4 linked regions of the Litorilinea aerophila genome follow. The protein of the gene in region 3 interacts with the protein of the main gene of each other region in a pairwise test. Links are inferred from orthologs where the notes say so. Each region holds a gene or a part of one and is shown on either strand. Other genes may lie near its edges. The genes, in order: dnaN, eno, rpe and FKZ61_RS04830.

The links.
Region 1: the proteins of rpe (region 3) and dnaN interact in binary tests that used the Escherichia coli proteins (3 or more experiments, as listed by UniProt). The link is inferred for Litorilinea aerophila from one-to-one orthologs.
Region 2: the proteins of rpe (region 3) and eno interact in binary tests that used the Escherichia coli proteins (3 or more experiments, as listed by UniProt). The link is inferred for Litorilinea aerophila from one-to-one orthologs.
Region 4: the proteins of rpe (region 3) and FKZ61_RS04830 interact in binary tests that used the Escherichia coli proteins (3 or more experiments, as listed by UniProt). The link is inferred for Litorilinea aerophila from one-to-one orthologs.

What each region holds. Positions count from the first base shown.
Region 1 is NZ_VIGC02000028.1:55,522-63,090, forward strand. The notes cover bases 1,635-4,603. They hold dnaN (DNA polymerase III subunit beta), read right to left. Parts: upstream 3,757-4,603; coding sequence 2,512-3,756; downstream 1,635-2,511. Other genes in these bases: FKZ61_RS18640 (LysM peptidoglycan-binding domain-containing protein), read left to right, coding at 1,635-2,446; FKZ61_RS18650 (ABC transporter substrate-binding protein), read left to right, coding at 4,330-4,603. Outside these bases: FKZ61_RS18635 (S9 family peptidase), read left to right, coding at 1-1,152; more of FKZ61_RS18640, read left to right, coding at 1,259-1,634; more of FKZ61_RS18650, read left to right, coding at 4,604-5,511; FKZ61_RS18655 (branched-chain amino acid ABC transporter permease), read left to right, coding at 5,646-6,581; FKZ61_RS18660 (branched-chain amino acid ABC transporter permease), read left to right, coding at 6,617-7,569. UniProt on the Escherichia coli protein: Confers DNA tethering and processivity to DNA polymerases and other proteins. Acts as a clamp, forming a ring around DNA (a reaction catalyzed by the clamp-loading complex) which diffuses in an ATP-independent manner freely and bidirectionally along dsDNA.
Region 2 is NZ_VIGC02000008.1:106,151-113,648, forward strand. The notes cover bases 1,785-4,682. They hold eno (phosphopyruvate hydratase), read right to left. Parts: upstream 3,937-4,682; coding sequence 2,632-3,936; downstream 1,785-2,631. Other genes in these bases: FKZ61_RS07870 (hybrid sensor histidine kinase/response regulator), read right to left, coding at 1,785-2,238. In the rest of the region: more of FKZ61_RS07870, read right to left, coding at 1-1,784; FKZ61_RS07880 (hypothetical protein), read left to right, coding at 4,823-5,239; FKZ61_RS07885 (beta-ketoacyl-ACP synthase III), read right to left, coding at 5,282-6,580; fabF (beta-ketoacyl-ACP synthase II), read right to left, coding at 6,683-7,498. UniProt on the Escherichia coli protein: Catalyzes the reversible conversion of 2-phosphoglycerate (2-PG) into phosphoenolpyruvate (PEP). It is essential for the degradation of carbohydrates via glycolysis.
Region 3 is NZ_VIGC02000016.1:48,804-56,128, reverse strand. The notes cover bases 3,003-5,727. They hold rpe (ribulose-phosphate 3-epimerase), read left to right. Parts: upstream 3,003-3,881; coding sequence 3,882-4,574; downstream 4,575-5,727. Other genes in these bases: uppS (polyprenyl diphosphate synthase), read right to left, coding at 5,389-5,727; FKZ61_RS13445 (phosphatidate cytidylyltransferase), read right to left, coding at 4,571-5,359; FKZ61_RS13455 (alpha/beta fold hydrolase), read left to right, coding at 3,003-3,763. In the rest of the region: FKZ61_RS13475 (DUF3048 domain-containing protein), read right to left, coding at 1-228; FKZ61_RS13470 (slipin family protein), read left to right, coding at 496-1,278; FKZ61_RS13465 (gamma-butyrobetaine hydroxylase-like domain-containing protein), read left to right, coding at 1,293-1,658; FKZ61_RS13460 (site-2 protease family protein), read left to right, coding at 1,798-2,985; more of FKZ61_RS13455, read left to right, coding at 2,978-3,002; more of uppS, read right to left, coding at 5,728-6,129; frr (ribosome recycling factor), read right to left, coding at 6,468-7,025. UniProt on the Escherichia coli protein: Catalyzes the reversible epimerization of D-ribulose 5-phosphate to D-xylulose 5-phosphate.
Region 4 is NZ_VIGC02000005.1:75,904-83,276, reverse strand. The notes cover bases 2,983-5,755. They hold FKZ61_RS04830 (carbohydrate kinase family protein), read left to right. Parts: upstream 2,983-3,790; coding sequence 3,791-4,720; downstream 4,721-5,755. Other genes in these bases: fmt (methionyl-tRNA formyltransferase), read left to right, coding at 4,842-5,755; FKZ61_RS04835 (SIS domain-containing protein), read right to left, coding at 2,983-3,400. In the rest of the region: FKZ61_RS04850 (SanA/YdcF family protein), read left to right, coding at 1-344; FKZ61_RS04845 (MBL fold metallo-hydrolase), read right to left, coding at 358-1,194; FKZ61_RS04840 (NAD-dependent epimerase/dehydratase family protein), read right to left, coding at 1,205-2,113; more of FKZ61_RS04835, read right to left, coding at 2,342-2,982; more of fmt, read left to right, coding at 5,756-5,834; FKZ61_RS04820 (ammonium transporter), read right to left, coding at 5,818-7,373. UniProt on the Escherichia coli protein: Catalyzes the ATP-dependent phosphorylation of fructoselysine to fructoselysine 6-phosphate. Functions in a fructoselysine degradation pathway that allows E.coli to grow on fructoselysine or psicoselysine.

The sequences.
Region 1 (7,569 bases), on a different replicon or contig from region 3:
CTGGCCAGCGGCGAACTGGAGCCCCTGCTCTTCGCCGAGGAGCTGGACGCCGCGGCGGCGCCCCATCGGGGGGAGTTGGAGCTGCTCGCGGTGGCGCCCCAGGGGGATCAGGCGGCGCTCACCTACAACGGCGACGGGTACAGCCACCTCTTCCTGGTGGATCTGGTCAACCGCCGCTGGCGCCGGGTGGAGTCCCTGCCCTTGGGCGTGATCGGCCACCTCCAGTTCAGCCGGGACGGCCGCCGGCTCATCCTGGACCTGCAGAGCCCGGTGCAGCCGCCGGATATCTGGCTGCTGGAGCTGGAGACGGTGGAGGCGCGCCAGCTCACCTTCAGCAACCTGGCCGGCCTGGACCCGGCTACCTTCGTGGCGCCGGAGCTGATCCGCTACCCCACCTTCGACGGACGCTCCATCCCCGCCTTCTTCTACCGGCCCCGCCAGTCACCGCCATCCCAGGGCTATCCCTGCATCCTCTACGTCCATGGCGGCCCGGCGGGCCAGCAGCGGCCCGACTTCGATGTGCGCTTCCAGTATTTCCTGCACCGGGGCTACGCCCTGCTGGTGCCCAACGTGCGGGGGAGCACCGGCTATGGCCGCCACTACATGATGCTGGACGATGTGGAGCGCCGCCTGGACAGCGTGGCGGACCTGAAGCACGCGGTGGCCTGGCTTCACCAGCAGCCCCTCATCGATTCCCGACGAATTGCCATCTACGGGCGCAGCTACGGCGGCTACATGGTCCTGGCTGCCCTGACCGAGTATCCGGAGCTCTTCGCGGCCGGCATCGACGTGGTGGGGATCGCCAACTGGGTCACCTTCCTGGAGCGTACCAGCCCCTGGCGGCGGGCCCACCGGGAGCGGGAGTACGGCAGCCTGGCCGAGCACCGGGCGTTCCTGGAGCGGATTTCACCCATCCACAAGGCCGACCGCATCCGTGCGCCCCTGTTGGTGCTGGCCGGCGACAACGACCCCCGGGTGCCCCTGTTCGAGTCCGAACAGATCGTGGCCCGGGTGCGGGAAGCGGGGGGCACAGTAGAGTTCGTCCACTACCCGGACGAGGGGCACAAGTTCAGCAAGCTGGCCAACCGCATCGACAGCTTCACCCGCATGGCCGATTTCCTGGACTGGCATCTGGGCGGGGAGGCGGGCTGAGCGCTGGCCCGTTTGCACGGCTTTTTCAGGCATGCTACACTGACCACCCATCCAGCCCAGGATGGCGTAACCCTGCCCCTATCATCGTTGGAGATGACATCGAGCCATGCAAGAGGTGACCTGTTTCCGCTGTGGCCATGTGGCGTATGTGACGCCGGACGCATCCAACTGTCCCTCCTGTGGCCAGGACCTCCAGCAGTTGATCCCGCCGGAATTTGTGTCGGGCTACTTCTATGAGCGGGCCAGCCACATCGCAACCGGCGGCAACTGGCAGGCCGCCCTGGCCGAGGTGGAGCGCGGCCTGGTCCTGGTGGACAGCGCAGAGCTGCGGCTTCTGGCGGCCATCCTGGCCAAGCGGCTGGGGCGTTTTGAGCAGATGCGCCGCCATGTGGCCGCCATCCCGGTGGATGACTCCCTGCGCCCCGAAGCGGAGTGGCTCATCCGCTCCCACCAGGAGGAGCAGCGATTGCGCCGGGCCGGCGCCAGGCGGGTCCGGCCGGGGAGCCGTGGGCGGAGCTCTTCGCCGGCTACGGCCTCTTCTGCCTTCGTGGAGCGGGCCTTCCTGGCCGACCAGGGGGCGGATGCCCGGCGGGCCGAAAAGGGCCAAACCGTCTTCGGCCTGGCCACATGGACGGCGGTGGGCCTGGCTTTTCTGTTGGTGGCGGCCATCGGCGTGGGAGTCTCCTGGTGGGGGAGGGCGCTGCCGTCCCAGGACGTCACATCTGCGTCGGCCACGGCCACCGGGCCGGAGCCTGGCCTGGGCCAGGAGGCGGAGGGCGGGACCACGCCCACTCCGGAGGGCCAGCCCACTCCTGTGCTCACCCCAATCCCCAGCGCGACCATCCCGGGTGACCTGGTTCTCAGCCCCACCGCGTCACCGGCGCTGGCAGATGCCGGCACGGGCGGGAACGTATTGAGCCTGGCAGGCTTTGATCTGGAGCGTCTGCTGCGAGAAGCGGGCCACGAGGAGTTGCTTGGGCTGGGGATCCAGGCCCAGGTGCAGGGAAACCGGGTGATCCTCCAGGGGATTGTCCACCTGGATGCCCAGCGTCGGCTGCTGAAGGAGTTGTTGGAAGCGGTGCCCGGCGTGGCTGAGGTGAGCACCGTCAACCTGCTGCTTCGCCCCCTGCCCACCTACACGGTGCAGGCCGGCGATACCCTCTGGAGCATTGCGTACGACATCTACGGGGATCCAACGCGCAAGGACGACCTGTACGCGCAGAATCGAGACATCCTGCGCTCGCCCGATGCCCTGGACGTGGGGATGGTCCTGAAGGTGCCGCCCCTGGAGTAGGGGGTTGCCTTGACGACCGGCGGGCGCACCCCGGGGGCAGCTCCCAGTACAGTTTACCGGCGCAGCTACCTGGGGGGATGCATGGGCATGACTACGTGGAGGAATTCTTCCTCGCCCATGCCCAGGGGGCGAATGGTGCCCGGCCGGGTGCTTTGGGTGGTCTCCAGCACCACCTGGGGCTGGTCGATCTGGCTGAGGACGTCGATCAGGAAGCGGGCATCGAAGGCGATTTCCAGCTCCTCCCCTTCCACCAGGGCATCGATTTCGTTGACGCTGTCTCCCATTTCCGCGCTGGTAGCCGTCAGCCGGAGCTGTCCCCCCTCCTGACCGCCCGGCCCGGGCGTGACGCCCAGGCGCACGATGTTGGCGTTGTCCCGGGCGAAGAGGTAGGCCACCCGCACGGCCTTGAGGAACTGGGCGGTGTCCACCACGGTTCGGGTGTTGTAGCTTTTGGGGATGATGGCCCGGTAGTCCGGGAAGCGGGCATCGATGAGCTGGCTGATGAGTTCCACCTGCTGGAAGCTGCCCCGGCTTTCACTTTTGCCCCGAAGCTTGAAGAGGATCTGGTTGCGGGCCTGGGTGACCAGCACCTGGACCGGCTGTTCTTCGTCTGCGTCGGCGCTGATGCGGGCCAGTTCGCCCAGGCTCCGGGCCGGCACGATCACCTTGATGGGCTCCCGCTGGGCGCCCTCTGGCTGCGTCCCGGCTAGGAGAACGCTGCGGATGCTGAGCCGGTAGCCATCGGTGGCGGCCATGGTGAGGCGGGTGCCGTCGGCCTCCGGCACGAAGTTGACCTCCACGCCGGTCAGGGTGGGGCGGCTTTCATCGGTAGAGGCGGCAAAGATCACCTGGTCGATCATCTTGCGCAGGCCAGGGGCAGCCAGCTCGATGCGCACACCCTCCAGTGTCTCCACCTGGGAGGAGGCATCCCCCTGGGGGTCGTCCGCGGTGGGCAGGATGGGAAAGTCGGCGGCATCGATGCCTTTCATGTTGGCATCGTAGCGGGCGCAGTGGAGGTGCAGGGTTTGGGTGCGCACCGACAGCTCCATGTCGATGCGTTCCGGGGGGAGGCTGTTGACGAATTCGCTGAGCAGGCGGGCCGGCACGGTGATGGCGCCTTCATCTTCCACCTTGGCGCCGATCCAGCAGTTGATGCCGATTTCCAGATTGGTCGCGGCCAGCCGGAGCTGGTTGTTCCGGGCTTCCAGGAGAATGTTGCCCAGAACGGGCAAGGTGCTTCGGGTTGAGACGGCCCGGCTGACGATGGAGAGTCCTTTGGCCAGATTTTCTTGAAGACAGCTTACCCGCACTGGGTCCTCCTGCTAGCTGCTTGGCGTTCCTGGGTTGAAAGTGGATAGCACTGATATGGCTGATATTGTTATGGACGTTTGCCAGGTTGGTACTGCATATCAGGGCATGTCAGGTGAGCGAGATAATGTCGGCCCAAAGTATATCATATCCTTCTGTAATTGCGAATTGTTTTCCCAAGAAAGGGCGTAGTTCACAATCGTCGGGGATCGCCCATCGGACGCCGCCGTGTTGAACTTTACGCATTTTAAAGTACGGATTTGCCAATTCCTTTAGAATCGCGGTATACATGGCTTTACTGCAAAAAGGTCCAATTAGGACGCTGACCCAACATCAAACTTCTAATATAGCCCTTCAGGAGCTTGCCACAAAGGCGCATCGCCCCGAAACGCCCTTATCACCGCTTTGCCGCCTGATGACAACTCTGCCTTGCACCCCTATTGGCTTTCTCCTCACGCAGCAGGCATGCATTGAGCAACCCCTGCCCCTGGAAGGTGGAGGATGGGGCGGATGCAACCACATTTGTCTGGCCGGGTAGGTGAATCAGCCCTGTATATGAGTCTGCCCTGTTCGAGATGAGAAAGGAGAAAACGGACATGTCTAAGCGACTGTGGAGCTTCCTGGTGCTCGTGGTTTGGGTGTTGGCGGCGTGTGTCCAGCCTATCCAGCCCACGATTAAAATCGGTATCAACGCGCCACTGACGGGCGATATCCCCAAGGTGGGGGAGGGCACTAAGTTCGCTGCCGAGCTATGGCTGGAAGAGATCGGCGGCGCCATCACAGTGGGCGGCCAGGAGTATCAGGTTGAATTAGTCATCGAGGACAACGAGTCCAAGGGGGAATCAGCTGCGGCCGTCAACACCAAGCTCATCACCCAGGATGAGGTGCTGGTGATCGTTGGCCCACAGGCCTCTAAGCAGGCCGTGCCGGCCGGCGGTGTGGCCAATGACCTTGAGACACCCATGATCAGCCCGTGGTCGACCAACCCCAATACCACCCTGAATCGGCCATGGGTGTTCCGCACACCGTTCCTGGATCCCTTCCAGGGTCCGGTGGTGGCCAACTTTGTTACCGAGGAGTTCGGCTTTACCAAGGCTGGGGTCCTGTATGACATCGCCAGCGACTACCCCAAGGGCCTGGCCGAGTTCTTCAAGTCGGCCTGGGAGGAGCTGCACGGAGAGGGTTCGGTGGTGTCCTTTGAGAGCTTCACCACCGGCGATACAGACTTCAGCGCCCAGTTGACCAAGATCGCGGAGGCCGGCGCAGAGTTCATTTTCGCGCCCCAGTACTACAACGAGGTGCCGCTCATCGTACAACAAGCCCACGAACTGGGCTTTACCGGCCCCATTGTGGGTTCGGATAGCTGGGGCTCGGCCGAATTGGTGAACCTCTGTGGCGAGGATTGCTACGGCGCATTCTTCAGCACCCATTACGCTGCCGAAGGTGCCACGGGCGCCACCAAGGAATTCATCGACAAGTACAATGCCAAGTACGGCTATGTGCCCGATGACGTCGCCGCCCTGACCTGGGATTCACTCAACATTGTCAAGACGGCTATTGAGGATTGTGGCCAGATCACCGGCGACATCAAGGCCGATCGCAAATGCGTGCGTGATGCCATGGCGAACCTGAAGCAGTTCCCAGGTATCACCGGTAATATGACCTTCACGGAGGATGGCGATCCCATCAAGTGTGCGGTGATCGTACGCATCAGCGAAGAGGGTAAGTTCACCTTCTACAAGCAGATCTGCCCGTAACGGTCGGCACTTGGGGATGGACTGCGGAAGCCTGGCAGTCCATCCCTTTGTCGTGGTTGTCATGGTCACCGGATTCAGGGGGCGGGGAGACAGCACCATCCCGCCCTTTCGGAAGTAGCCGGAGGGGATTTACCATGCAGTTTTTTTTACAAAACGTCATTAATGCCCTGCAGTGGGGCAGCATCTACTCCCTGATTGCCATCGGCTACTCGATGGTCTATGGCGTGCTGATGCTGTTCAATTTCGCCCATGGCGATGTGTTCATGGTCGGCGCCTATATTGGCTTTTTCGTCTCCACCGGCCTGCTGGCACTCGACATTGGCGGTCTGATCGGCCTGCCGGTAGGGGTAGAGATGGGCCTGATCCTGGTTCTCACCTTGATCCTGGCCATGATTCTGAACAGCTTCGTGGGCATGGCGGTAGAGCGCATCGGCTACCGGCCGCTGCGGGATGCGCCGCGCGCCTCGGCCGCTATCACCGGCCTGATGATCGGCATCATCCTGGAGACGGGTAACCTGGCTCTGTTGGGGCCGCAGCGGCGCTCATTTCCGGAGCTGATCCAGACCGCCACTTTCCAGTTCATGGGCGTGAGCGTGACCAATAAGAAGATCCTCATCGTCGTGGTCTCGTTGCTGCTCACGTTGGCGCTGCACCAATTCGTCCGCCGTAGCAAGTGGGGAATGGCGATGCGTGCCATGGCCTACGATTACGTGGTCGTCCCTTTGATGGGCATCTCGGCCAACACCATCGCTTTGATGACCTTCGCCCTGGGGTCCGCATTGGCGGCAGCGGCAGGGATTCTCTATGGCGTGGCCTATCCGGTGCTGGATCCCAACATGGGCATCTTGTTCGGCTGGAAGGCTTTTGTGGCAGCCATCCTCGGCGGGCGCGGATCGATCCTGGGTGCAAGCCTGGCAGGCTTCCTGTTGGGTTTCATCGAGATCTTCGTCACCACCATCTTTCCCTCCACCATGCGAAACCTGATCGCCTTTGGGATCATCTTGATCATCCTGACCTTCCGCCCCCACGGCTTCTTCGGTGAGCCGTATAGCGCCCAATTGCGGCTGTAGCGTCAACGGTCAAGCTAACAAGAAAGGGAATCGCAATGGATGTGACCCCTGGTTCGTTACCCAACAGGTGGCGGCGCATCCGCCAGAGGCTGGGGCGCTTCTGGGCACCCTATCGTTCGGTGCCCATGCTGGGCTGGTTGGTTGCCGCTTTGGTGGCCGTGCTTTTGGAGCAATCCCTGGGGCTCCCGCTGGCCCGTGGTTTGGGCCTGGTCAGAATCCCGGCGCTTTTCGGGGTGGCGATCATTCTGGATGCGCCCATCTTATTTCCCGCCGTCCTGGCTTATGTGCTGCTGATCTACCTCATCCCCATCGCCCTGGTGGCACGCTACACGGCGCCGTTGGCCAACCGCATGGCACGCTGGTTGACCTCTTACCCCATGGTGGTCGGCGCTCTCGTGCACCTGCTGATCCTCTATGGCGTGCTCCATATCTGGACGGGCGTCAGCGACTATCGCCTGCTGGTCGCGCGTTTCACAATGATCGCCATCATCGCCACCTTAAGTCTGAATGTGGTCAACGGCTACATGGGCGAGTTTTCCTGCTCTCATCCGGGTTTCATGGCACTGGGGGCTTACACGGCCTCGGTCTTTAACATCCTCCTGTTTGTCTCCGACAACCGCTTCGGCGAGGCACTGCTTCCCCCTGTGCTCGGACCCTTCCTATTTCCTTTCTCGCTCATTCTGGGCGGGCTGGTGGCCGCCGCAGGTGCACTGCTGGTGGCGATTCCATCCTTCCGTACCCGCGGCGATTACCTGGCCATCATCTCTCTGGCCTTCATGTTCATCGTGAAGAGCCTGTTCGAGAACCTGGAAGTTGTGGGGGGTGCCCGGGGACTCAGCAACCAGCCCAACTACTCGACCCTGCCGGTTGTCTTTGTTTGGACAGTGCTTTCCATCTGGATCATCAATAACTTCGTCCGTTCGACGGTCGGCAAGGCCCTGAACGCGGTGCGGGATGGCGAGCTGGCGGCCAGCGCCATGACCGTCGA
Region 2 (7,498 bases), on a different replicon or contig from region 3:
GCAGAGATCCTGGAGTAGCTGGCGGCCGGTGGAAGCATGGCTCCAGATGAGGACCGTCTTATCCTGCTCGGCCAGGGGCGGGTATGCCTGCGCCGGCCTGGCATCGGCCACGTGTACGGGGACGCAAAAGTGAAAGGTGGACCCTTGGCCGGGCACACTCTCCACCTGGATGCGGCCCCCCATCTGTTGGGTGAGGTAGCGGCAGATGGCCAGCCCCAGGCCCGCACCCCCGTAGCGGCGGGTGGTGGAGCTGTCCAGCTGGGTGAAGGGCTCGAAAAGCTCTGGGATCCGCTCTGCCGGAATGCCGATGCCGCTGTCCCGGACCGCGATGTGCAGCTGGGGGCTTTGGGGCGCTTCAGCCAGCCGCACTTCGGCCGAGACCAGGATCTCGCCGTGCTCGGTGAACTTGATGGCGTTGTTCAGGAGGTTGACCAACACCTGTTGAATGCGGGACATGTCGCCCACGACCTGGGCCGGGGTCTCCGGGGCGACCTGGTAGAAAAGCTCGATGCCCTTTTCGGCTCCATGCCAGGCAAAAAGCTCAATAACCTGTTCGACACATTCCAGGACGGCAAAGGGGCGCAGCTCCAGCTCCAGCTGGCCCGCTTCCAGCTTGGACAGATCCAGGATGTCGTTGATGAGGGAGAGAAGCAGGTCGCTGCTCTGGCGGATGAGGGCCACCTGACTCTTCTGCTCGGCCGTCAGGCGGCTGTCCCGGAGCAGGGTGGACATCCCCACGATGGCGTTGAGGGGCGTGCGGATCTCGTGGCTCATGTTGGCGATAAAGGCCGATTTGGCCCGGGTGGCCGCTTCGGCAGCCTGCAGGGCTTCCTGAAGCTCCCGCTCATAGCGCTTTTGCCCGGTGATATCCGACACAATGGCGATGATCTCGCTGGAGCCGGTGACCGGGTTGGTGATGGTGGCGGTGGAGAGCTGGATGATGACGGTGCTGCCATCCCGGCGCTGGCGCACCAATTCCAGGTTCTGGAGCGATTCCCCCTGGCTGGCCCTCGCCAGCAGTTCCCGGAATTCTTCCTGTTTGTCCGGCGGGATGACCGGACTGGGCTGGCCCAGGACTTCCTCCGCCTTCCAGCCGAAGATGCGCTCGGCGGCGGGGTTCCACATGGTCACATGGCCCTGCTGGCCGTCCAGGACGACGATGCCCACCGGAGCTGCCTGGAAGAGGGCCGTCAGGGTTTTGTTGGAATGGGCCAGAGAAGTCAGCGCGGCCCGTCGTCCCAGGTAGAGGGTCAGATAGGCTGCTACCGCATGGAGCAGCGTCTGCTCGTGGACAATGTGGGTGCGGTCGGCCGGTGTACCAAAGGGGCGCAGGTAGACGGCCTCGATGAAGCCGGCCTTCCCGACGGCGGTGAAATCCACCCGGTCGACCCGGGTCGGCTGCTGGTAGGCGGGTTGCCGCACCGAGATGTCATCAAAGCTCAGGCTGACGCCCCTGGACTCTCCATCGTAGAGCCCGCCCCGGACCGCAGCCACAATGGCCTGGAATAGTTCGTCCAGGGGACACTCGGTGTCCCGCAAGAGTTCGGCCAGGCGTTGCAGGGTGGCCAGCTCTTTCGCTCGTTCCACCACCTGGGATTCCAGCTCGTCCTGCTTGTCCTGGAGTTGGGCTACCAGGGCCGATTCGCTTTCCCAGGCGCGCTTGAGCTTCTGGGTGGAAAACCAGATGAAGAGGACCAGCGAGCCCATCATGGTGCCCAGGTCCAAAAATTCCTGGAGGAAGCTTCGGTTGACATCCCCAAGCAGGGGGAAAATGCCCTGTTGCTCCAGATGGACGACGGTGGCATAGACAGCCATGCCGGCCACAAAGAAAGCGGCAGCCGCCCGTCCACCCAGGCTCAGCCCGGCCAGGATTGTCACCAGGGTTAGCCCCAACACCAGGGAGTGGCTGACCCCCCAGAAGGCCATGACCAGCCCAATACAGCCGAACACGGCCAGGATACAGACATAGGCTGCCGCCCGAAACCGGTCGCGCCGGATCAACCAGAGCCCGACCCAGAAGAAGGGCAGCAATAGACCACTGGTCAGCGGCGAAATATAGGCGATGAACCCCAGTTGCCACAAGACAGTCGCCACCACCACGTACACGCTGACCACCCCGATGAGGAAAATCAGGAGCGTTTGGAGGGTGTAGCGGGTATAGAGGCCGTCGGCCCGGGCGGTAAGCCTGCCGATTTCCGCTTCCAGACGTTGGAACAGCCCAGGAATCAAGGTCAACATGGATTGCGCATTGGGTGATATGGTTGAAAGGTGCCAGAGATGGCTTTACTGCAGGAACCCCAGATTTCACAGGTGAACACGGATTTGGCCAGATTCCTTTCTGGTAATCCTCTACCTCTTCGCTCCCTTGCGTAAAAAAATGCCCTTTTGGCAGTAAAGACAGTGATTCCCCGGCGATGGCCAGCCCTGCAAGGCATCCTCCTCAGTTTACGCGGCTATGGATGGGAACAACACCGTGATCCGCGGAGATTTTCTACGTCAAAAGTCTCAATTCGGTGTCGGCGAAATTCGACGGCCGGAATAACATGCCGGGACCCCACCGGTTTTTGGGCGGGGTCCCGGCATATTCAGGTGAATGGATGGCCCGCCGGCCGGCTTCCAGCGGGCGGCGGGTTAGCGGCCTGCCCCCCCTCGCAGGTGGGGGAACGCCTGGAGGCCGGGGTAAACGGCGGCCTCTCCCAGCTGCTCTTCGATGCGCAGGAGCTGGTTGTACTTGGCCACCCGGTCGCTGCGGGCCGGTGCCCCGGTCTTGATCTGACCGGTGTTAAAGGCCACCACCAGGTCAGCGATGGTGGCGTCCTCGGTCTCGCCCGAGCGGTGGCTGACCACCGCGGCCCAACCGGCCCGGTGGCTCATCTCGATGGCGGCGATGCTCTCGGTGAGGGTGCCGATCTGGTTGACCTTGCACAGCAGCGCGTTACAGGCCTGCTCCTGGATGGCCCGCTCGATGCGCGCCACGTTGGTCACCAGCAGGTCATCCCCCACCAGCTGGACCTGCCCGCCCAGTCGCCGGTAGAGCAGCTTCCATCCCTCCCAGTCGTCCTCGGCCATGCCATCCTCGATGCTGATGATGGGGAAACGGTTGCACCAGTCCGCCCAGAGGTCGACCAACTCAGCGCTGGTCAGCTCCTTTCCCTCGATAGGGAGTTGATAGCGTCCGCTCTCGGGGTTGTAGAGCTCGCTGGTGGCCGGGTCCAGGGCAATGAAGACGTCCTCCCCCGGTCGATAGCCGGCCTGCTCGATGGCCTGGAGGATCACCTCCACGGCCTTGACATTGCCGCCCAGGCTGGGGGCGAAGCCGCCCTCATCCCCCACGTTGGTGCTGTAGCCGGCGTCGTGGAGCACTTTCTTGAGGCTGTGGTAGATTTCGGAGCCCCAGCGCAGGGCCTCGGCGAAGCTGGCTGCGCCCACCGGCATTACCATGAATTCCTGGAAGTCGGTGCTGTTGGCTGCGTGCTTACCGCCGTTCAGGATGTTCATCATGGGGACGGGCAGGGTGCGGGCGTTGACGCCGCCCAGGTAGCGATAGAGGGGCAGGCCCAGGGCCTCGGCGGCGGCTTTGGCCACGGCCAGGCTGACCCCCAGGATGGCGTTGGCGCCCAGTTTCCCCTTGTTGGGGGTGCCGTCCAGGGCCACCATGTATTCGTCGATGGCGACCTGCTCCAGGGCGTCAAAACCCAGCAGCTCCTCGGCCAGGGTTTCGTTGACATTTTTCACCGCCTGGAGGACGCCTTTGCCGCCGTAGCGCCCTTTATCGCCATCCCGCAGCTCCACGGCCTCGTGGGCACCGGTGCTGGCGCCGCTGGGCACCATGGCCCGGCCGACAGCTCCGCTGGCCAGTTCCACCTCCACTTCCACCGTGGGGTTGCCCCGGCTGTCCAGGACTTCCCGGCCGACGATGCTGATGATTTCGGTCATTGTTTTCCTCCGTATAATTTGCGTATCCGTCTAAATTAGCTCTACTGCACAAAGGTCAAATGAGGACGCTGACCCACGCAGATAAACGCTGATTCGGGTTGCTCTCTCCTGCGTTTCTTTGCGCCTTTGCACCTTTGCGTTCCAAAATGCCCTTTTTGCAGGGAAGCCATCAATTAATGGCGGGCCTGTAACGGCTTTTATCCGAGCCGGCCTTTTCTGTTCAGTTGTATCACGAATGGTCAAAATTGGCGAATTCCCGGCCGGTGCACCGGTGTAACCCGACAGGAGCACCCTCACCCTGCAACTTTATCCCCTCTGGGACGTATTGACAGTGCATCACTATCTTTGCAGATGCGCCCCATCGATTTCACAGCCGCCCCACCTATCCGTGACGTCCGATCTGCGCGGATGGCGGCTCCTGTCGTAGGTGCGGTCTCCGGCCGCACGGTGGTGCCCGGAAGGGCGCCCGTTCCCGTCGGGGCGGGCCGCCGTGCCCGCCCGCTGTCGCGGTCGAACCAGCCACCCACGGCGGGCCAGAGACCCGCCCTACGCACGTGTTGCACCCAATCCGGACAGGAGCAGGGACGGCAACGGCTGCGCAGCGACTGGGTCGGCATCTGAGGATACCGACTCCGCGTGGCGGTGGTGATCCTTTCGAGGAGTGCGCATCTGAGGATGCGCACTCGCCCCATGCGGCGTTGTCTGTGTAATCCGTGTTATCTGTGCAATCTGTGGCTGAAAATAAAGTGCAAAGATAGTGAGTGCATCGACCCCGTTCCTGGGGTTTCGAAATCGGGGGCTTCGGGGCTGGGGGAGGGATGCTGAGGCGTGGATGGAAGCTGGGGGAGTCCGGCCCGGCGGGATGCCAGGCGGAAGGAAGGCGAGTATGGGGATGGGTTCGCAGAAGGTCCAGGCAGGACCGGGGCAAAAACCGGGGACAGGGCCTCGGGAAGCCGGTATCGTGCTGCTGGCGGCCTATCATTTCCTGGTGGCCGGCCTGTTCCTGCTGGCCAGCGTGGGGCTATCCCTGCCCACGGTGTTGCTGGGGCTGGTGGCGTTCACCCAGGATCCAGAGGCCGCCATCGGCATGTTGGTCACAGGCCTGCTGGCGGCCGTTTCCCTGGTCTTCTGCCTCCTCTACCTGGCCATCGGCTACGGACTGTGGACCCTGCGCCAGTGGGCCCGGGTGGCGGCCACGGCCCTGGCCATCCTCAGCCTCTTTGCCGTGCCTGTGGGCACGGTGCTGGGCGGGTTGACCATCTGGTACCTGCAGCGGGCCGAGGTGGCAGAGCGCTTCCGCTAAGCCAACGGTACAGAGGTGCAGAGATCCCTGCCGGAGGCCGGTCTATTCTTCCCGGCGCTGCAGGGGAACAGCAGCTTCTCCATGCTCCCGGGAAGGGGTGATCTCCCCTTCCGGATCGGTGGGCCAGACGTGGTAGACCCAGCGCACGGCCCGGCGCCACATGCTGCGGGCTGCCGCGGCCTGGTAGCTGGCCTGGCGGCGAGTGGCCTTCCACCAGCCTGCCTCGGGCCGGGTCACCGGCACGCTCCACTTGACGGCACAGGCCGCCCACGTCAACCCTGCCCCGAAACCCACGAAGACCAGGTTGTCTCCCGGCTTCACCTTGCCCGCCTCGATGGCCTCGCAGAGGGCAATGGGGATGCTGGCGGTGCTGGTGTTGCCGTACTTCTGCAGGTTGACGAAGACCTTCTCTTCCGGGATCTTGAGCTGTTTGAGCACACTGTTCTGGACGATGCGCAGGTTGGCCTGGTGGGGGATCACCAGATCCACGTCGTCTGGCGTCAGGCCGGTGCGCTCCAGCACCCGGCGGGTGGCATCGGCCATGACCCGGGTGGCAAAGCGGAAGACGGCCTTGCCGTCCATCTTGATGTAATGGCTGCCGCTGCTCACCGTCTCCAGGCTGGCCGGCATGGCGCTGCCCCCTGCCGGCACCGACAGCAGATCCGCGCCCGAGCCGTCGCTACCCAGTTCGGCCGCCACGATGCCGCCGGGCACGTCGCTGGCGGCCACCAGCACCGCACCGGCGCCATCGCCAAAAAGGACACAGGTGTTGCGGTCGGTCCAATCCACGATGCGGCTCAGGGTTTCGGCGCCGATGACCAGCACGTACTCGGCATCCCCGGCCAGGATGTGGCCCCGGGCCATGCTCAGGGCATAGACGAAGCCGGAGCAGGCGGCGCTCAGGTCAAAGGCGCCCGCATTCACCGCGCCGATGGCATCCTGGACCAGGCTGGCCGTGGCGGGGAAGATGTGCTCTGGCGAACTGGTGGCGCAGATGATCAGGTCGATCTTGCTGGGGTCCACATCGGCCACTTCCAGGGCCTGGCGCGCGGCGGCCACCGCCAGGCTGGCCGTGGTCTCCTTGGGATCGGTCACCACATGGCGCTGTTCAATGCCCGTGCGGGTGCGGATCCATTCATCGCTGGTATCCACAATCTGTTCCAGATCCCGGTTGGTGATGACCTTGTCGGGGACCTTATAGCCCCAGCCGATGATTTGGGCGTATTGCCGGCCCACTTCCGGGATGATCATCTCCCGGCGGCTGGGTGCCGATTGGGGTACGCCGTTCTCGTGCCCCTGTCCGCTCACAAGCTCGGACGATGAGTGCTGTCCATCCACCATAAGGCGCCCTCCGTTCATTGCAATCGCCTTGCATCCAACTGGCCTGTCCTGCCAGAGGGGCGCGCCGTATTCAGCCCGCGCCCCGCGGCCCTGTCTCCCCGGCTATTCATACCGCCGCAGCATGATGCAGGCGTTGTGGCCGCCAAAGCCAAAGCTGTTGCTGAGGGTAACGGCCACGTCTGCCTTTTGGGCCACCAGCGGCGTATAGTTGAGGTCACACTCGGGATCCGGATTGTGGAGGTTGATGGTGGGCGGGATGATCCCTTCCTGGATCACCTTGGCGCAGATGACCGTCTCGATGGCGCCGGCGCCTCCCAACAGATGCCCCAGCATGCTCTTGGTGCTGCTGATGCGGACGTTGTAGGCGTGCTCCCCCAGCACCTGCTTGATGGCCATGGTCTCGGTGACATCGTTGAGGCGGGTGGCCGTGCCGTGGGCGTTGATGTAATCCACATCTTCCGGCCGGACGCCATATTCTGCGGCCTTGCGCAGGGCCATGCGCATGGCGTCAATGGCTCCCCGACCCTGTTCGTGGGGCGCGGCCATGCTGTAGGCATCGGCGCTGCTGCCATAGCCGATGACCTCGGCGTAGATGCGGGCGCCCCGGGCCCGGGCATGTTCCTCGGTCTCCATGATCATGATGGCGCTGCCCTCGCTCATGACGAACCCGTCCCGGTCCTGGTCGAAGGGACGGCAGGCGCCGGCGGGGTCGTCATTGCGCTGGCTCAGGGCCCCCATGATGTCGAAGCCGGCCACGATAATGGGGACGATGGCCGCCTCGGCCCCCCCCACGATCATGACGTCCGCATCGCCCCGACGCAACAGTTCGAAGGCCTCGCCGCTGGCCGAGGTGCCGCTGGCACAGGCGCTCACCACCGCGTGGTTGGGGCCGTGGAGGTTGTACTCGATGGCAATCTT
Region 3 (7,325 bases):
GGAGGCCGGAGTCCGCTCCTGAACCGGTGTGGCCGGGGGCGAAGTGGGGACGGCCTGCGCGGGTGTGGCTGTCTTCGTGGCCATCTCCGAGGGCGGGGCCTCGGTGGGGGAAGGGGCCTCCGCCTGGGTTTCATCACCGACGAAAGGGCTGCCGCAGGCCACCAGGAGATGCAGTAACAGAAGGGACAAGAGCGGCAGCAAAAGGGGGCGGAACGTGGTTCGCTTCATGGGTTTGGCACCGGTTCGGTGTTGGTTGAGCGGTTGGAGATCGGACAGGGACGCCAACAGGTCGGGCGTCGACCGGTGTATGATAGCCAAGCGTCCGGGAAGCGTCAAGCGACGGGCATCTCCGCCCGCCGGCTTGGCCGCGCGCCACCGGCGGAAGGCGGTTGCCCCCAGGGCAGGCCCGAAGTATAATGGATGAACCGTGCGAAGAGCGGGCCGGGAGGTCGCCGGCCATTTCTGCTCCCAGTTCATCGCCTTCAGGGAGGTTCCATGGATCCACAAAGTATTTTTACCATCGTCATCGTCCTCTTCATCCTTTTCTCGATTCTGCGTTCGGCCATTAAAATCGTGACCGAATACGAGCGGGGCGTGATCTTCCGCCTGGGACGGGTGGTGGGCGCCAAGGGGCCTGGCCTCTTCTTCATCATCCCCATCGTGGACCAGATGGTGAAGGTGGATTTGCGGGTGGTGACCCTGGACATCCCGACTCAGGAGATGATCACCAAGGACAATGTGACCGTCAAAGTCAACGCGGTCTGCTACTTCCGGGTGATGGATGCGGTGGCCGCGGTGGTCCAGGTGGCCAACTATCTGATGGCGACCCAGCAGATCGCCCAGACGACCCTGCGCTCCGTCCTGGGGCAAAGCGAACTGGACGAGCTGCTCTCCCACCGGGACAAGATCAACCGGCAGCTCCAGCAGATCATCGACGAGCAGACGGAGCCGTGGGGCATCAAGGTGAGCATCGTTGAAGTCAAGGACGTGGAGCTGCCCCAGTCCATGCAGCGGGCCATGGCCCGCCAGGCCGAAGCCGAGCGGGAGAAGCGGGCCAAGATCATCCACGCCGAGGGTGAGCTGCAGGCCTCCCGCGAGCTGGCCGAAGCGGCCCGGGTGATGTCCACCCAGCCAGGCGCCCTTCAGTTGCGCTACCTCCAGACTTTGACGGAAATCAGCGCTGAGAACAACAGCACCATCATCTTCCCGTTGCCCATCGAAGTCTTCCGGGGCGTGTTGGAGACATCCGCAAGCCAGCGGAACGGTAAAGAGGCATGACCCTGGAGCCTGGCATGACCCATGTGCTGCAGCATCGCCCCCAGGACATCACCGTCGACCGCAAGGCTGGAACCGTGACCATCCGGTGGGGGGACGGCCACATCAGCACCTATACCACCCGCTGGCTGCGCGCCAATTGTCCCTGCGCGACATGCCGGGAAGAGCGCCGGAGCGCCGAGTTGGATCCCTTGAAGCTGGTGCCGGGGCCGCCGCCCAGCACAGAGATCGTGGGGGCAGAGCTGGTGGGAAACTATGCCGTCCGCTTTCAATGGCAGGATGGCCATGGGACCGGCATTTTTGTCTTTGCCAGCCTGCGGGCCAGCTGTCCATGCCCCAGCTGTCATCCGGAAGGGCCGCCGCCCCTGTTGCCGCCGGCCTGAGAAATCCCGGCAGAAATTCGACGAAGGTACCTCCAGAGGGAATGCCGACGAATTTCCGCCGTGGTATTTGCGCCAGACTCTACTGGTGAAACGGCTATCCTGAGCTGCCTCCGTCCTGAGCTGATCGTAAGGAGCGAATGTGGACACTTCCTTAACCCTGTTCCGAGCCTTTGGCATCAACGTACGCGTGCACTGGTCATTTCTGTTGATTCTCGCCTACGGGGCGGTTACCTTTGGCCTGGGGCCGGCCGGTCCGCTCTGGGGTGGCCTCTACGGGATTTTAGTGATTCTCTTGTTGTTCGTCTGTGTCACCCTGCACGAGTTTGGCCATGCCCTGGTGGCCAAGTACTTCAAGGTCAACGTGCCCAGCATCACCCTGCTGCCCATCGGCGGCGTGGCCAACCTGGAGCGTATGCCCGACAAGCCCCTGCAGGAGTTCCTGATCACCCTGGCCGGTCCCCTGGTGAACTTTGCCATTGCCCTGGTGCTGTTGCCCTTCATGTTGCTGGCCCTGGGCCTGGAGATGCGGCTGGGCAACGTCTCGGGCGACCTCTCCCGCTTCTGGCGGGTGATGCAGATGCCAGGGATCGGCAATCTACTCCTCTATCTGACCGGCACCAACATCCTGCTGGGTCTATTTAACCTGCTGCCCGCCTTTCCCATGGACGGTGGCCGCATTCTGCGCTCCCTGCTAGCCATGACCATGCCCTACGTCCAGGCCACCCGGATTGCCGTCTTTGTGGGCCGCCTGATGGCCGGCCTCTTCGCCCTGTGGGGCATCATGGGCGGCGGCATTTTCCTGCTGCTCATCGCCTTTTTCGTGTACGTGGGCGGCAGCGCCGAGCAGGAGTCGGTGGAAAGCCGCACCGTGCTGAAGAACATCTACGCGCGACAGGCCCTGACGCCCGGCGCCGTCGCCCTCTACGCCAGCGAGCGCCTCAACCGGGCTGTCGATCTGCTCATGACCAGCTATCAGACCGACTACCCGGTGCTGGATCTTTCCAGCAAGTTCATCGGCGTCCTGACCCGGCCCCGGCTGATCCAGGCCCTGCAGGAACATGGCCCCGAGGCCCGGGTGGTGGATGTCATGATCCCGGCGGATCAGGTGCCCACTTGTGGCCCCGATACCAGCCTGGCCGAGATCTGGGAAAAGATGGCCCAGGGCGGCACCCGCGTGGTGGCCATCAAGGAGGAGGAACGGTTCCTGGGGCTGATCACCCTGGACGACATCACCGAGGTCTATCGGGTGATGGCCGCCACCCTGAATAATGCCAGCCGCCGGGCTCGCTTTGCCGGTGCGTCGGGAGAAAGTCCGGCCGATGCCTGAGCTGCCCACCGAACACGGGACCCTGTTCTACGAAGTTCTGGAGCCACCGGAGCAGCCGGCAGGTCGGGTAGAAACCCTGACCCTGTTACACAACTTCTTGAGCACAGGGCGTGCTGCCTGGGGACCGCTCCTGGCGGATCTTGCCAGGAGCTATCGGATCTTGCTGCCGGATCTCCCCGGCCATGGCCGCTCCCAGGGCTATCCGCCGGGCTTCGATCATGGGGCCATGGCCCGGGATGTGGCCGCCCTTATGGTGGCCGAGGATGCCACCTCCGGCCACCTGGCCGGGGCCTCTGCCGGCGGGGTCATCGCCCAACTGTTGGTCCACCAAAAGTGGGTCCAACCGGCCACCCTGACCCTGGTCAGCACCACCCACAGCATGGATCCCGACCGGGCCGGTGCGCCCATTCGGCTGGATCCAGATGTCTTCCAGGCGGGCCGCAACTGGCTGGCCGCCACGGCCCGCCTCCACGATCCATACCATTATCCTGGCTATTTCGACCAGGAGCTCCTGCCTGCCTTCCGTCGGCTGGATGTGCAGCGGACCATCGACCTGCCCCTCTCCAGCCTTTCGTCCTGGGCGTTCCCGGTCTGTCTGATCCACGGGGAAGAGGACGAAATTTTTCCTGTTTCCATCGCCCGGCGGATGGCCGAATACCTGCCCATGGCAGAGCTCCATGTGGTGCCCCGCCAGAGCCATGCCCTGATCTTACGGCAGCCGCGCACGGTGGGGCGGTTGATGATGGCGTTCCTGGCGCGCCACCGGCCGGATTCGTAAGTACATCCCGGCAGCAATTCGCCGATAGTTTCCACCTGAAGTAGTGCGCCCAGAGGGCACCCGGAATTTCTGCCGTGGTATTTACGCCAGACTGTACAAGGTCAAAGGGAGTAAACCGATGAACAGTTCTCGCCCCATCCAGATTGCGCCGTCCATCCTGACGGCGGACTTTGGCCACCTGGCCGATCAGATACGCCAGGCCGAGGAGGGCGGCGCCGATGTCATTCACCTGGATGTGATGGACGGCATCTTCGTGCCCAACATCTCTTTCGGCCCGCTGGTCGTCCGGGCGGTCCGGGAGGTGACCCGATTACCCCTGGACGTCCACCTCATGATCCAGGACCCCGAGCGCTATCTGGCGGCCTTTGCCGAGGCCGGCGCGGACAATCTGACCGTTCACGTGGAGGCCTGCACCCACCTGCATCGGACCGTGCAGCAGATCACGGAATTGGGCTGCCGGGCCGGCGTGGCCCTGAACCCGGCCACCAGCGTCGAGGCTGTGCGGGAGATCCTGCCTTTCGTGGACATGATCCTGGTGATGAGCGTGAACCCGGGTTTTGGTGCCCAGCGCTTCATCGAGACCAGTATGAACAAGCTGCAACGGGTGCGGCGCCTTCAAGAGGAGTTAAACCCCCTCTGTGCCCTGGAGGTGGACGGGGGCATCGGCACCCACAACATCGCGGATGTGATCCGCAGCGGCGCCAATGTGATTGTGGTGGGGAGTTCCGTCTTCAACCAGGAGGGGAGCATTCAGGAGAATCTTGCGGCCCTGCGCCAGGCCAGCCGGGGCGCCCTGTGGCAGGCCGTCTAAAAGCCGAACCAGAGGAGGGCAACGTAGTAGACGAAGGGGAGGACGAAGAGGAGGCTATCCAGCCGATCCAGCATGCCGCCGTGGCCGGGGAAAAAGCGGCCGCTGTCCTTCACCCCCACCTGGCGCTTGATCATGCTGACGGCCAGATCGCCAAAGAGGGCCAGGACCCCGCAGACGAAACCTATGGCCACCCCGGCCGGCACGGACAGGGGCAACGGCATCAACCAGGCGAACAGGCCGCCGCTCAGGGCCGCCCCCATCCATCCCCCCACGGTGCCTTCCCACGTCTTCTTGGGGCTCAGCCGGGGCCACAGCTTGTGGCGTCCCACGGTCACGCCGGTGAAGTAGGCGCCGGTGTCATTGATCCAGGTGATAAACAGGCCGAAGAAAATCCACCAGGCCCCTTGGGGCAGCTGGCGCAGGGCCAGCGCCTGGCCCAGCATGGTGCCCAGGTAGATGGCGCCCACGCTGGTGGACATCCAGGTGTGCATGGGCGTTTGATGTTGGCCCAGGGCCAGGATCAGGGTCAGGATCAGGCCACTGCCCAGCACGACGGTGGGGGGGAGGTGGGCCGGCGCCCAATGGCTGAGTACCAGGGCGGCCAGCCAGAGCAGCCCCAGGGCGCGTACCGGGCGATAGCCGGCACGCTGGGCCAGGGTATAGAATTCCATCCCCCCAATCAGGCTGACGGCCAGGAACAACATCAGACACCAGACGCCACCCAGCCAGATCGGCAGCAAGACCAGGGGTATGGCGAGAATTCCGACGACGATGCGTGTAATCACCGGCGGTGGCCCGTTGGGGTTGGGTGGTTTCAGGTTTCCAGGACGCGGCCGAAGCGACGTTCACGGACGTTGTACTCGCACAGGGCCTTGTACAATTCTTCCTCGTCGAAATCGGGCCAGTAGGTAGGGGTGGCGTAGTATTCCGCGTAGGCTGCCTGCCAGATCAGGAAGTTGCTCAGCCGCCATTCCCCACCGGTGCGGATGATCAGGTCCGGGTCCGGCAAGTCGCTGGTGTACAGATACTGGCTGAACAGGGCCTCATCCAGCTGGTCGGGGGAGATTCCGTCGGCGATGATGCGGCGCACCGCGTCCAAGATTTCGGCCCGGCCGCCGTAGTTGAAGGCCACGTTGAGGATGATGCGGTCGTTGTGGCGGGTGACCTCCAGCGCATGGCGGATCTGGTCCTGCAGTTCGGGGCTGATCCCGCTGAGGCGGCCGCTGTGGCGGATCTGGACGCCGTTGCGGTGTAGTTCGTTGAGCTGACGCTTGATGGTCATCCCCAGCAGGCGCATCAGGCCGGTGACCTCTTCCGGGGGGCGATGCCAGTTTTCGGTGGAAAAGGCGTAGATGGTGAGGACCTTGATGCCAAAGCGCACGCTGCTTTCCAGCACCCGGCGAATGTTGTCGACGCCGGCCTGGTGGCCGGCCAGACGGGGCCACCCCCTGGCCTGGGCCCAGCGTCCGTTGCCGTCCATGATAATGCCCACATGGTAGGGGATCGATTCCAGGGACGCAGGGGCGTGGTGATTGCTCTCGTTTTCCATCATCATTCTCTCACAGCCTCCGTCTTGCAGTATCCATCGCAGGGTTTCTGGCACCTGCGGTATGGCTCATTCCTGACGACGGGGAACATATCCATTCAATCTTTTTGCCGGAATCAATCTTTTTGCCGGAAGACGAAAGAAAGGGGTGAGCAAGCCCCACCCCTGGTATGGACACGGTATCACAAGCGCCAGCTGGCTCTTCCGCTCCTTGGAAAAGGATGGCTGGGTTCCCGGATCCGCTGTGATCCGGTGTTGGGGATGCGCTGGACGACGTTCTCGTGCTCCCCGGCCCAATCAGCCGGGTGCGTCCCATTTGGGAAGCCCCAAAAGGGGTACGCACCCTATTAAACCGTCATGATCTCCTCGTCCTTTTCCCGGGCGATCTCATCCACCTGCTTGATGTAGTTGTTGGTCATCTCCTGAACCCGCTCTTCGGCGCGGTGAAGCTCATCTTCCGAGATCATACTTTCCTTCTGTAAGTCACGCAAGTCGTGGATGGCATCGCGACGGATGTTGCGGATGGAGACCCGGGCTTCTTCGGCCCGCTTGGAGACCAGCCGGGTCAGCTCCCGCCGGCGCTCCTCGGTCAACGGAGGAAAGGTCAGCCGAATCTGCTGGCCGTCGTTGCTGGGGGTCAGGCCCAGATCGGATTTGGCGATGGCTTTTTCGATGGTGCCGATATCCGAGGGGCTATACGGCCGGATCAAGAGGGTCTGGGCCTCCGGCACCGAGATGGTCGCCAGTTGCTGCAGGGGAGTAGGGACGTTGTAGTAGTCGACCATGAGGCGTTCGACCAGGGCCGGCGTGGCACGCCCCGTGCGGATGGTGCGTAGATCGGCTCGGAACGCTTCAACGGCTTTTTCCATGCGCTCATCGGCATCGGCCAATACTTCCTTAATCATTTCCTGACCTCCTGGCTGCACAAACGAAGCTTGAACTGGCGCCAGGCCGGGCACCATTTCCCGGTTCTGGGCCAGGCTTCCGCCAAAGTATGTTGTCACGCGAATTCTCTGGTGGGTGTGGATCCCATTGGGGGCGTACAGCATCAAATGATTGCTTCAGGCTGCCGCCCCCATCGGAACACACCTCGCTCTGGCGTAAATCCCGCGGCAGGGTTGTGGCTATCTCGCCTTCTGGGGGCAACCGGGCCGGGAAGGCGTCTGGAAATGCTGCCGGGATTCACGAGGGCTTCCCACGCTGGG
Region 4 (7,373 bases), on a different replicon or contig from region 3:
GCGCCATGATGGCCTACGCCCTGGAGCGGGGCGTGCCGGCCGAAGACATCCAGCCCGACTATGGCGGCCGCCGAACCTACGACACCTGCTATCGGGCCCGGGCCATCTTCCAGGTTCAGGATGCCATCCTGGTGACCCAGAATTTTCACCTGCCCAGGGCCCTCTTCCTCTGCGAGCAGCTGGGAGTGCCGGCGGTGGGCGTCGCAGCCGACCGCCGCACCTACGATCCCCGTTCCATCGCCTGGTCCGAGCTGCGGGAAATCCCGGCACTCCTGGCCGCCCTGCTGGATGTGATTCGTCGGGTTCCGCCGCCAGTGATGGGCGAACCCATCCCCCTGGAGTAGGCGGCCCCCGGGCTCAGGCGAGGTCATCCTCCCCGGTTGCCCCACCTTCCGCCTGGAGGGCCTGCAGGTAGCGGGCTGCCGAGCGGGCCACCGCGGCCTGAGCATCCCCGGCCACCACCCGATCCCACCAGCCGCCGTAAATCCGCTCGAAGGAATAGGGGGCCAGCGCGTCCACAATGCGCCGTACCGCCGCGGCAGACAAGGGGATCAGGTTGGGATAGCTGCGCATGAAGCTCACATAGCGCCGATCGGAAACCACCTGCAGGGTATCCCCGGTGAGCAGCACGCCCTGGCCCTCCGCCCCATCCCGCCAGTGCAGGACGGTCGACCCGGCAAAATGGCCGCCACAGCGAATCAGGGTCACCCCATCCCACAACGACAGGGTTTCGCCCTGCCAGAAGTGGATGGCAGGATCCGGCCGCATGACCCACCGACGGTCGGATTCGTGCAGGTAGATGGGCGCCTGGAAGGCCCGCCCCCACTCCACCATGCTGCTGTAGAAGTGGGGATGGGAGATGGCGATGGCCTGAATACCGCCCAGCGCCTCAACCGCCGCAATGGTGGGATCATCCAGCAGGCTGATGCAGTCCCACAGGACATTGCCCTGGGGCGTCTGCACCAGCAGGGCCCGCTGGCCGATGGCAAAGTGGGGGTGGGTGCCGATGCCCGTCAGGCCAGGCTCAGCGGTCTTGATGACGTTGTGGTAATCCGCCTGCAGCTCGGCCAGGGTGGTCCAGCGCTGCCCCTCCCATCCTATGTACTGGCGTTCATCGGCACAGATGGGGCATGTGTCAGGAGGGCTGTCCGTTTCGGCAAATTGGGTGCCGCAGGTCGTGCAGATATAGTTCATGGTCTTTACCTCACTGCTGACGTTGTGCCTGCCACGCCCGATAGTAGGTGTGAACATCGGCCACGAAATCGGGATGCTGGGGGTGCCAGCCCAGGAAGCGGGTTGCTTTATCCGGGCGGAGCTTCTGATCCAGGGCCAATGCTTCGGCCAGGGGGCCCATCTCTGTCACAGCCTCCGCCAGCGGCCGGTAATGGGGCCGCTTGTGGGTGCCGGTGGCCCGCCCGATGGCGGTCACCATCTCCGAGACCTGCCGGGGTACGCCATCCACCAGGTTGAAGACCTCGCCGGCCAGGCCGCTCTGGGCGGCCAGCACATACCCCTGGGCCAGATCGCCCACGTGCACCATGGACCAGTGGTTGCGACCATCGCCCACCACGTCGAAGGGGTGGCCGTTGGTGGCGCCGTCAAACCAGAGGCCGGTCAACCCGCCGGCCCCGCCGTAGACCACCCCGGGCCGCAGCACCAGACCCCGTACTCCCGTCTCGGTCAGCACCTGATCCTCCACGGCTGGCCGCCAGGCGACCGCGGCCGCCGGCGCCAGGGGAGAACTTTCATCGACTGCGTCGCCCCCCGTGTCGCCGTGAACCCAGACACCGCTGGTGTAGATGAGGGTCCGGGGCGTCGTCCCCTGGCGGGCAGCGGCCAGCAACGTCTCCACCGTGAGCCGATCCAGCTCTGCCGTATCCGCCTGGTAGTCCACCGCGGCGTGGATCAGGATATCTGCCTGGGCGGCCAGGTGACGATAGGTGTCCGGCTCCTGCATGGCGCCTACCACCGGCTGGATCTCCCGCTGGGCCAGGAAGCGGGCCTTGTGCGGGCTGCGGGTCAACCCCAGGACAGCGTAGCCTGCCCGTCGAAAAGCCTGTGCCACGCTGAAGCCAATGTAGCCGGTCGCGCCAGTGATGAAGACGGTTTGCATGGTTGCCTCCTCTCTGTTGTCCGCATAGCCGGGCACAAAAATGCAGCCCGGCGTGTTGGTGGATTGACTTCCCGCTCTTCTTGAACGGTTGACAACAGGATAGGCGAAAACGGGCCGGCAGACGCCGCCCCTGGGGACAGTTCGGATGCGACCAAAAGGGAAGCTCCCCGCTGGACCAAAGATCAGGATCCGGGCGCGAGAAAACGTCCGATCCAGCAGGGAGGGAACTCAGGCCAGGGAATCGGGGTCTAAAACCACCACGGCCTCCAGATGCCGCGGGCGATCGGGGTCCAGACCCTTGGCCATGGCCCGATGGTAGGCCAGCAGCTGGAGTGGGGGCAGGTAGAGGGGTGGGAGCGTCCACTCGGGCAGCGCAGTGGGCAGTTGTACGTTGATGGCGCCAGCGATGGGTTCGGCGGGACTCAGGGCCAGGATGGTGGCCGCCATCTCGCCGGTCTCCATCAGCACCGCCCGCTCATGGTCGAAGGCACGGCGGGAGAGGAGACCCACGGCCAGCGTTTCGCCATCGACCATGGCCTTGGGGCCATGGCGAAATTCCAGGGCGTGGTAGGCTTCGCTGTGGGTGATGGACATCTCCTTGAGCTTCAGCATGGCTTCACAGGCCACGCCGTACTGGGGCCCGGATCCCAGGAAGAAATAGCGGCACAGCTCCAGGCGGTTGCCCAGCCCTTCCATCTCCCCGGCTGTGGCCTCCAGCAGAGCCTCCCCAGCCGGCGGCAGGGAAAAGAGGGCGTCCAGCGGCTCATGGGCCACGGTGGCGGCCAATGCCTGAACCAGCACCAACATGGTGCTGAAGGAGCGGGTCTGGGCCACGCTCTCTTCCTGGGCCGCCTCGGCGGGCAAGACCAGATCGCTCTCCTGGGCCAGGGGCGTATCCGGGTAGCAGGTCACACACCAGACCCGCCGGCCGCCCATCTGCCGGAAGCGGCTGACCGCGGCGATGGTCTCCGAGGTGGTGCCAGAGCGGGAGATGGCCACCAGGAGGGTGCGGCCTGGGTCGGCGGTCACATGGTGGGGAAAGAGCACCAATTCCGAGGCCGGCACACCCCGGGCCGGAATGCCCGTCAGCCCCTGGAGGATGGATGCAGCGATGAGGGAGAGGTAGTAGGTGGAGCCGCAACCGGTGAAGAGCACCCGGGTAGGTGCGGCGTCGTCCCAGGCGGCCTGCACCTGCTCCACCCGGCCCTGAAATTCTGCCAGGGCCGCGGACCAGGCGGTCGCCTGGCTCATGATTTCGGCGAAGGTGTGTTGTCCTCGTGACGTCATAGTCCGTTCCATTCCATGTTCATCGGCAGCCTTACCGCCCTCCCGAAGGTGCCGGAAAAAGAGGGGAAATAGCCCAATCCGGGAAGAAACAAAAAACGCTCAAAAAAGTTCATGGAATCCATCAAAGTTCAAGGTATAGGGGCATTATGGGCGAGCCAGGCGGGTTTGTCAAGGCCTGTCGGGAGGTAAAATCGGGCCATTTTCAGGGGATGACCAGATGTGCTGAGGCAGATCGGTTGGCAGGTCGCTCACAACCCATCACAATCAGTCAGCAAAGCACGAAAAACGAGCAGCCGACGTCTTGACTTTTCCCAGCCGACCGGCTACACTGGCCCGGATTCCCCCGCTTCGTCGCTGAAACCATTCCAACCGACCCACAGCGCCATGCACATGTTTGACATCCTCGTCCTGGGCGAAATCAACGTCGACCTGATCCTCTCTGGAGATGCTCGCCCCGAATTCGGGCAGGTGGAAAAAGTCATCCAGGATGCCACCCTGGCCATCGGCGGCTCTGGCACCATCTTTGCCTGTGGCGCCGCACGGCTGGGCCTGCGGGTAGCCTACTGCGGCGTAGTCGGCCAGGACCTGTTCGGCCGCTACATGCTGGAACAACTGCAGGCCCGCAAGATCGACACCACCGGCGTGATCGTCGACCCATCCCTCAAGACCGGGATGACGGTGATCCTCCACCACCAGGGAGATCGGGCCTTGCTGACCTACCTGGGCGCCATCAATCGCCTGGAGGCCGAGATGGTCGACCGGGCGTTGCTGGCCCAGGCCCGCCATGTCCATGTCTCCAGCTACTTCCTGCAACACGCCCTCCAGCCTGGCCTGGCCGACCTGCTGGCGGCTGCCCACAAACAGGGCGCCACCGTCTCCATGGATACCAACTGGGATCCGGCTGAACGCTGGGATAGCGGCCTGGAGCACCTCTGGCCCCACGTGGACCTCTTCCTCCCCAATGAACAGGAGGCGCTGGCCATCGCCCGGGCCGACAGCCTGGAACAGGCCCTGGATGCCCTGGCCGCCCGCCTGCCCCTGGTGGCCGTGAAGCGGGGCGCCCAAGGGGCAGTGGCCCGCCAGGATGGCCAAACCGTTTGGGATCCCGGCTTTACCGTCCCGGTGGTGGATACCACCGGCGCCGGCGACAGCTTCGACGCCGGTTTCGTGTACGGCTTCCTCCACGGCTGGCCCCTGGTTGAAACCCTGGGCCTGGCCTGCGCCTGTGGCGCCCTCTCCACCCGCGCCCCAGGCGGCACCGAGGCCCAACCGACCCTGGATGAAGCCAAAGAGCTGCTGCATAGCCGGCAGGCGCCCTAGTGCGGCCCGGTGAAAATAGGCCAATGACGCCCCTGCAAAAAGGGCATTTTTTCACATAAAGACGCAGAGGGCGCAAATCCGATTTACGCCGGGCTACATCAGGTATGCTACAATGCCCCCCATGAGCACCCACACCACCGTTCGCATTCTCTTCATGGGCACGCCGGACTTTGCCGTGCCCACCCTCCAGGCCCTCCACGAGCAGGGACCCGCCCACGGCTGGCAGGTGGTGGCCGTGGTGACCCAGCCGGACCGGCCTGCCGGCCGCCGGCGGACACTGACGGCCAGTCCTGTCAAGCAGTTTGCCCAGGCCCAGGGGCTGCCCGTGCTACAACCGGCACGCCTGCGCAAAGACCCGGCCGCGGTGGACGCCCTGGCCGCCCAGGCGCCGGATGTGATCGTGGTCGCGGCCTACGGCCTGATCCTGCCCAAATCGGTGCTGGAGATCCCCGCCTTCGGCTGCCTCAACGTCCATGCCAGCCTGCTGCCCGCCTATCGGGGGGCGTCGCCCATTGCCGCCGCCATTCTCAACGGCGAAACCGAAACCGGCGTCTCCATTATGCTGATGGATGAGGGAATGGACACGGGCCCGGTGCTGGCCCAGGAACGGGAAGCCATCCGCCCCGAGGACACCACCGAAAGCCTGAGCCAACGCCTGGCCGAGCTGGGCGCATCACTGCTGGTTCGCACCCTGCCCCGCTGGCTGGCTGGAGAGGTCTCACCCATCCCCCAGAGCGACCTCCCCGGCACGCCGTCCATCTGCCGCCTGATTAAAAAGGAGGACGGCCAGATCAACTGGCACAAGCCCGCCGTCCAGATCGAGCGGATGACCCGCGCCTATACACCCTGGCCCAGCGCCTACACCTTCTGGCGTGGCCAGCCGTTCAAAATCTGGCGGGCCCGGGTAGTGCCAGGCCAGGCCGAGCCGGGTTTGGTCGTCCAGAGTGAGGAAGGGCCGGCGGTAGGCACCGGCCAGGATCTCTTGCTGCTCCAGGAAGTCCAGCCCGCGGGGAAACGCAGCATGGACATCCAGAGCTTCGTCAACGGTGCGCCTGAATTTGTGGGTTCCAGGCTAGGAGCGGAAGAAGGCGAGGGTGCTAGCCCTCCCGGCTGACCGAAGGATTGACCGGATTGGCCGGGGAGCCCAGGGGCGACGACAGAGGCTCCGGGTGCAGCGAAGAGCGACCCTCAGGCCGGCCATCGGCCAGGTCCGCAGTCGGTAGACTCTGTCCACTGGTGACGCCGGCCCGGCGCAGGCTGTAGAGCAAGAGCCCCAGGGGCGCGCAGATGATCATCCCCACCAGAAAGCCCCATAACCCCAGGGTCAAGATACCGATAATTTGGGCCTGTAGCTGTCCCGGAAAATCGATCTGATAGCCCGGCGCCACCAACAGTCCAGAGACACCCTGCCCCGTGACGCCCAGGTAGCTTTCCACACCGGTCAAATGCCAGCCCTGGCCGGCCGTCCCGTCGGCGAAGATGGCCAGGAGGAGCAACCCCACCACCGCGGGAATGCCGCTGACGCTGATGGTGCCGGTGGCATCGTCCAGACGCAGGATGCCGTCCACCAGAAAGGTGATAAAGGGTACCGTGAGCCCGGCCAGGAAGCCAATGAGAAAGGCCGGGGCGGGCTGCACAAAGGGCCCCACCGCCAGGCCGGCCACCACGCCAGCCGTCAGCCCCCGCGCGCTCAGGACCGGGCTGCTGGTCCCGGTGACAAACCAGGTGTAGATCAGCGGAACCAGGACGCCGCCACAGGCGAACAGGATCAGGTTGACACTGCCCCGCAACAGGGCCACCTCCTGCAAGGCCGAGACCTGGAGGGGGTTGCTCCACAGCCATCCCAGGCTGCCAGCTAGAAAGAGAAGGCTGCCGGCCACGGCCAGCAATGGCAACTGGGCCGGTGGCACCGGCGTGGCGGCCACGGGGCGCCGGGGACGTCGGGGGACCCAGACCACCAGGGCGGCCAGGGCCACGCCCGCAGCCACCAGATGCACCGTGCCGGCACCGCCAAAGTCCACCAGGCCATGGCCCAGGTTCAGGTTACGGCCCAATGCGCCCAGCCAGCCGCCTCCGCGCACCCAGTTCCCGGCCAGGGGATAGATGAAGCCTCCCATGAGCAGGGGCAGCAACAGGGTGGCAGTTACCGGCGCCCGGCCCCGCAGGGCCAGGTTGGGCAGGAGCGCCGCAGTCAAGACCCAGGGAAGGTGGGCAAGGAACAGGGCGTAGGTCAAGGGCGTCACATCCCGGCCGGCCAGGAACCAGCCGCTCAGGCCAGCCATCCCCCAGCCGGTTCCCCAGTCCGAGGGGAGCGGGCTCCACTCCCAGACCAGATCGCGCAGGCCGGGTAGATCGTACACCAGGCCCACGCCGCCAAAGTGGAGGGCGAACCCGATGGCCCAGTAGCCCAGGGCAGCCAGGCCCATGGCAGCCACTCCGCCCAGCGCGGCATCCCAGGCCCGGCCCGGCTCCAGGCCGGAGACCGCCACCAGGGTCAGCCCGGCAGGAACCAGCAGCGCCAGCCCGGAAGCCAGCACAAACCAGTAGGTGGGCACCGTCAGCCCACCGTTCTGGGAGGCAGTCCAGAGAGTCTGAGGCGTCTCGGGGGTTTGAGCCAGGAGGGGGGTCGGCCAGAGGGCCAGGGTCAACCAAC